DNA from 2 places in the Nocardioides sp. NPDC004968 genome. Region 1 is predicted to be linked to the other one. Evidence: riboswitches for the same ligand, from Rfam matches in the RefSeq annotation. Region 1 holds a riboswitch; the other holds the start of a gene.
What was found. Region 1 has a riboswitch for cyclic di-AMP ahead of ABZU72_RS05995 (NlpC/P60 family protein). Riboswitches for the same ligand answer to the same signal wherever they lie in the genome.

Region 1 (3,202 bases):
CGGCGTCCGCGGAGGCCAGCTCGGCCTCCACCCGCTCGCCCGGGGTGCCGGTGACAGGCGGCAGCGCCAGCTCGCGACGCAGGCCACCGGCCGCGTCGAGCAGCGTGTCGAGCAGGAACCGGGCGCGCAGCGAGGCGTCCTCGCGGTCCGTCTTGGACGTACGCCGCTCGGCGGCCGCCTCGCGCTCCAGCTTGTCGATCTGGCTGCGGAGCTGGCGCAGCTGGCGGTCACGCGCGGCGAGCTCGTCCTCGGCGCGGGCGAGCGCCGTGCGGGCCTCGGTCAGGGCCTCGTCCAGCCCCGTGCCGGCCTCGCGGGCGGCTGCCCGGGCCTCGCCGAGCTTGCGTCGCAGGGCGGTGTTGTCGGCCTTGAGGTCGTCGAGGCGGGCCTTGCGGTCGGCACGCACCTCGCGGAGCTCGTCCTCGGCCGCGGCGAGCTTGCCGCGCAGCCGGGCCACCTCGGCGTCGACCACCGGCACCGCGGCGGCCTCCAGCCGGTCCAGGGCCTCCTTGAGCGAGACCTCCCAGCCGTCGGGGCGGATGAGCCAGACGACCGCGGCCGCCTCGGCCGGATCCTCGGGGAGGACCACGTCGTCGGAGGAGCCCTCGGAGACGTACGCCGGTCGCAGCTGGCTGCCGACCTTCTCCCGGACCTCGTCGTCGCTCTCGAGCACCGAGGCGATCATCGCGCCGCCGGCCTTGGCCCGCCGGGCGGGCGCGAAATCCGCGATCCGCTTGAGCGCGGGCGGCAGACGCGTCACGTCGGGAAGCACCCCGGCCGTGAGCGCGACGATGCGCCCCCGGACCGTGTCGGGGAGCGTCGCGTACGCGGAGACCTCCATGTTCCAAGTGTAGGGACCCGGTCCGCGATCGCCGCCTCGAATACCGTGCTGCGATGGTGGTGACACGCCGGACGCAACCGGACGAAAGCAAAATGTCGGTGCTCGGTGAGACCGTCACAACATGACGACGAGAATCGACTGTGACACCTGCCTCGTGCGGGGACTGGCGTGCCACGACTGCGTGGTCACCGTGCTTCTGGGGCCGCCTCCTGAGCTGACTATCGAGGACGACGAGCGCCGGGCGCTCGACGTGCTGGCCGAGGGTGGACTGGTCCCGCCGCTGCGCATGGTGGAAGGGATGTAGCCGAACTTTTGGGCGTGGGTGGTTGGCAGGTGGGGGATGCCGTCGGCTAGTGTGCGCAGGAACTTGGCGCTCGTGGAAGTGGGTCAACCGGCCCACGCGAGTGTCGCGCTTAGTCCAGGCCCGCTTCGGGGCGGGCCAGGAGCCGGGGAACCACACCGGTCGTACGCCGCGAGAACGGAGTGCGATCACCTGGGGTGCATCCGCCGCAAGGGCGATCTGGGAGACCAGATCGAGGAGCGGTGGTAAGGCAGGTCGTGCCTGAACCCGTCAGCTCACCCGGTAGGCGTCAACGACTACACACAAGGAGACCGTCCGCTCGTGACACGCGACCGGAAGCGACTCATTGCCGGAGCAGCCGGCATCGCCGCCATTGGTGTCGCCGGGATCATTCCCGCAGCGACCCCCGCCCAGGCAGACCCTGACATCGACGACGTTCGCAAGAAGGTCGACAAGCTCTACACCCAGGCCGAGGCGGCCAACGAGGACTACAGCAACGCCAAGCTGCGGCTTCAGGACCTCAAGGACCAGCTCGACGACCTCAGCTCCGACGAGAAGCGTCAGAGCAAGGAGCTCGACAAGATCCGCGCAGAGCTCCGTGACTCCGTGCTGCGGCAGTTCGAGGGCTCCGACGTCTCTGCCGTCGGCCAGGTGATCACCTCCGAGGACCCGCAGGAGTTCCTCGCCGGTCTCTCCACCGTCTCGTCCTACAACGCGCTGCAGGCCGACCTGCTCGCCCGGTACAACACCGAGGCGGAGGCCCTCCAGGTCCGCCGCGAGGCCACCGAGGATGCCAAGTCCCAGATGGCCAAGGTCAAGACGACCATGCAGCAGAAGAAGAGCGAGATCGACAAGAAGTACGAGGCGGCCCAGGCCGAGCTCGACGAGCTGGAGGCCGATGAGCTGGAGGAGTTCCAGTCCACCGACACCAGCATCCCGGGCAACCTGCCGCCGCCCTCGGGCCGCGCCAAGGCTGCCGTCGACTACGCCCTCGCCCAGGTCGGCGACGCCTACGTCTACGGCGCCACCGGCACCGAGTCGTGGGACTGCTCGGGCCTCACCATGGGTGCCTGGGGCCAGGCCGGCGTCTCGCTCCCGCACTCCTCCTCGGCGCAGTACAGCAGCGGACCCCAGGTCTCGCGCGACCAGCTCGCCCCCGGTGACCTGGTCTTCTACTACAGCCCGATCAGCCACGTCGGCATCTACATCGGCAACGGCATGATCGTGCACGCCTCCAACCCGAGCACCGGTGTGAAGGTCTCCCCGATGGACGAGATGCCCTACACGGGCGCCGTCCGCCCGGGCTGAGCTTGACCCAGCACCCCGAAGAGGCCGATCGTTCGCAGGTGCGAACGGTCGGCTCTCTTCTTTCCCGTCCGGCCCTGATCGGGGCCGGGCTCGTGCTGGTGATGCTGCTCGCCGGGTTCGTCGGCTGGCGGCTGACCGGCGGGGGCGAGTACGTCGCGCCGACCCCGAGCAGCGCGCCGGTCGTGCGCGCCGACACCGAAGGCGCCAGGGCCTCGCTGGCGGAGCTGGTCGACGGCGTACGTGACGGGGCGGAGCCCGAGGGAGAGGACGCCGCCTCGGTGGCGGTGCGCAACGCTCGGGCGATCGGCATCGGGGACGTCACCGCGAGGTACGTCGCCGAGTCGGGCAACGTGGAGCCGGACGGCTCCTGGACGGCCGACGTCGAGATGTCGTGGCGCACGCCCGGCGACCCGGCGCTGACCGAGGAGCTGAAGGTCGGCTTCGACGCCGAGGGCGCGATCACCGGGTTCTCGGCGGCCCAGGGCACCCGGCTGCCGCTGTGGCTCAGCGGCCCGGTCGAGGTGCGCCGCACCGGCTCCACCCTCGTGGTCGCCCAGGCGTCGGCCGAGGTCGCCGACCGCTACGCCGAGCTGGCCACCACCGCTGTCGCCGGGGTCCGCAAGGTGATCCCCTGGACGGACCCGCGCCTGGTCCTCGAGGTGCCCGCGAACGGCCTCGACTCGGCGCTCGGCGCGCAGCCGGGGACGTACGCCGCCGTCGCGGCGGTGACCGCGACCGTCGACGGGTCAACGAAG
Region 2 (3,202 bases), on a different contig from region 1:
CGACATGTCGTTCTTCGAGAAGAACGCACCGGCCGGCACACCCAGCTGGGTCCGTACGGTCGTCGTTCCGACAACGGGATCCCGAACCGCCGACCACAGGGAGGGAACACTCACCTTTCCGATCCTCGACAGCCTCGCCGCCCTCACCTGGGCCGCGAACCTCTCCGCGCTGGAGCTGCACGTCCATCAGTGGACGGTCGGTGGCGACGGCGCCCCGGCCGGCGCGAACCGGATCGTGATCGACCTCGACCCCGGCGAGCCGGCCGGCCTGCAGGAGTGCTGCGAGGTGGCGCTGCTCGTGCGGGAGGCGCTGGGCGCCCGTGACCTCTCCGCGACTCCGGTGCTCAGCGGGAGCAAGGGCGTGCACCTGTACGCCGCCCTGCCGGAGCCCGTCGAGCCGGACGTCGCCACGGCGCTGGCCAAGGAGATCGCCGAGGACCTCCAGAAGGCCCACCCGCGCAAGGTCACTGCGACCATGACCAAGAGTCGCAGGTCAGGCAAGGTTTTCCTGGACTGGTCGCAGAACTCGGGATCGAAGACGACGATCTGTCCCTACTCGCTGCGAGGCAAAGGGATCCCCACCGTCGCTGCTCCGGTGACCTGGGATGAGGTCTCCGAAGGGGCCGAGGATCCCCTCGGTATCGACCAGCTCGGACCTAACGATGTGATCACGCGCTTATCTGAAAGGGGGGATCTCTTCACAAGCCCTACGGGGCTGTAACTATTGTTCTCTTCATGTCGAACTCCGTGCTTGTCGTAGAAGACCAAGAGGACATCGCTGCTCCCCTGGTGCGCACGCTCCAGCGTGAGGGCTATGACGTCACCTGGGTCGACTCCGGCAAGAAGGCGCTGGAGCTGCTGGCACCTCCGTACGACGCCGAGCTGGTGCTGCTCGACCTGGGCCTTCCGGACATGGACGGGCTCGAGGTCTGCAAGGCCGCTCGCGACAACGGCTACGAGGGCGGGATCATGATCCTCACCGCACGTGATGCCGAGATCGACCTGGTCGTCGGGCTCGACGCCGGTGCCGACGACTACCTGGCCAAGCCGTTCGCGCTGGCCGTCCTCCAGGCGCGGGTCCGCGCGCTGCTGCGCCGCTCGGGTCCGGTCGAGCTCGGCGCCGACGACGACGCCCTGCGCATCGACGTGGCTGCCCACCGGGTCTACGCCGGCGAGCGCGAGGTGACCCTGACCGGCAAGGAGTTCGCGCTGCTGGCCGTCCTGGCCGCCTCCCGCGACAAGGTCGTCTCCCGTGACCGGCTGATGGCCGAGGTCTGGGACGAGAACTGGTACGGCTCGACCAAGACGCTCGACGTCACCGTCGGACGCCTGCGCCAGAAGCTCGAGGCGGCCGGTGTGCAGGAGAAGGTCGTCGCCGTCCGCGGCGTCGGTTTCCGTCTCGAAGCTGCGGAGTAAACGCAAGTTCGACACGGCGTCATACGCGTGTTCAGTCCGTGAGATGTTTCACAAACGACGGCAAAGTCACGCGTGAACACGCGGATTGTGCTCCAGATTCGGCCATTCGGGATTGGATCCGTTCCAGATCGCATGTCACCTTGGTTGAGCCGTGCAGAACGCACGACCGGCCCCGGTACACGCCGAATCCTGTCCCTCCGGACGCCGGCCCCAACTACTGAACCCCCTTTACCCTCACACTCAGCAGTACGTATGGGACAGGAGCGGGGGACCCAAGTTCCACGCGACTAACTCGGACGGTCGCTTGGGGTGAAGCCATCGCAGATGGCCGGGCAACCTTCTAGCCCGAACCCGACAGCTCACCTCGCAGGCGTGGGAAGGAACTCACGCATGTCCAAGTCCGTATCCAACCCTGCCCACCGAGGCGCGCCCCGCCCGTTCCGGTCGCCGAACGTCTCGATCGCCCGGTCGATCGCAGGATCTCCCTTCGACAAGCTCAGGACGACGCTCAGCGGCCACGGCAAGCTCATCGGCCGCATCACCCTCGCCAGCGGCATCGCCGCCGGTGCCCTGGTGGCGGTGCCCGCCGCCAACGCCGCCCCGGCCTCCCACGAGACCACGACGGTCGAGTCGACCGTCGAGGCGGCCAAGGTGGTGGAGGCTCCGACCCTGGAGGCCTCGGCCACCCCCACCGCGATGCTCACCGACATCAAGCAGCTCGAGAGGGCTGTCGAGGTGCAGGAGCGCAAGGCCGAGGCAGCCCGCAAGGCCGCCGAGGCGAAGCGCAAGGCAGCGATCGCCGCCAAGAAGGCCGCGGAGGCGAAGAAGAAGGCCGAGGCTGAGGCGAAGGCCTTCGCCGCGAGCCAGGAAGGCAAGATCGAGCGGGCGATCAGCGTCGCCTCGGAGCAGATCGGCGACCCGTACGTCTGGGGTGCCACCGGCCCGAGCTCGTTCGACTGCTCCGGCCTGACGCAGTACGCCTTCAGCGCCGCCGGCATCGAGCTTCCCCGGGTCTCGCGGGACCAGGCCGCTGCGCTGCCGACGGTCCCGAACGACCAGATCCAGCGCGGCGACCTGATGTTCTGGGGCAGCCCGGTCTACCACGTGGGCATCTTCCTGCGCTGGGAGAATGGTCAGGCGATCATGCTGCACGCCCCCAAGCCGGGCGCGTCGGTTCGTGAAGAGGCTGCCTGGGACGGCTGGTTCGCCGGCTCCACCCACCAGGCCTGACCTCCCTTTGAGCCCAGTCTCGGGGCCTATATCCCCCTGATGCTCGCCCTCCGGTTCCCCGTACCGGAGGGCGAGCGCATATTTGAAGGTCGGCGAATCGGGTGCGGCACCACGCGTCAAGTAACCTGTAAGACGTGGCAGGCCCCGAATTCGACACCGAGATCAAGCAGCTCCAGGCAACGATGCAGACCATCGGCCAGGTGCTGGACCTGGACGCGATGCGCAAGGAGATCGCCGACCTCGGCGAGCAGGTCGCCGCGCCCGACCTCTGGGACGATCAGGACAACGCCACCCGCGTCACCGGCCGCCTCTCCCTGCTGCAGAACGAGCTCAACAAGTTCACCGAGCTCCGCACCCGCATCGAGGACCTCGGCCTGATGGTCGAGATGGCCCAGGAGGAGGGCGACGCAGACTCGCTCGCCGAGTCCGAGGCCGAGCTGGGCCGGGTCAAGAAGGCCGTCGAGAGCCTGGAGATCCGCACCCTGCTCTCGGGGGAGTACGACGCCCGCGAGGCCCTGGTGACGATCCGCTCCGGCGCCGGTGGCGTCGACGCCGC

Region 2: linked by a shared signal. The riboswitch ahead of ABZU72_RS09655 (C40 family peptidase) and the one ahead of ABZU72_RS05995 (NlpC/P60 family protein) in region 1 are both predicted to bind cyclic di-AMP.

What each region holds. Positions count from the first base shown of each region.
Region 1 covers NZ_JBEXJF010000003.1:276,259-279,460, reverse strand. Annotated here, with positions in the region: gene ABZU72_RS06005 (NYN domain-containing protein) at 1-838, opposite strand, end outside; gene ABZU72_RS06000 (hypothetical protein) at 960-1,142, shown strand; cyclic di-AMP (ydaO/yuaA leader) riboswitch at 1,239-1,443, shown strand; gene ABZU72_RS05995 (NlpC/P60 family protein) at 1,461-2,447, shown strand; gene ABZU72_RS05990 (hypothetical protein) at 2,486-3,202, shown strand, end outside.
Region 2 covers NZ_JBEXJF010000006.1:149,586-152,787, forward strand. Annotated here, with positions in the region: gene ligD (non-homologous end-joining DNA ligase) at 1-721, shown strand, start outside; gene ABZU72_RS09650 (response regulator transcription factor) at 736-1,416, shown strand; cyclic di-AMP (ydaO/yuaA leader) riboswitch at 1,630-1,801, shown strand; gene ABZU72_RS09655 (C40 family peptidase) at 1,807-2,646, shown strand; gene prfB (peptide chain release factor 2) at 2,781-3,202, shown strand, end outside.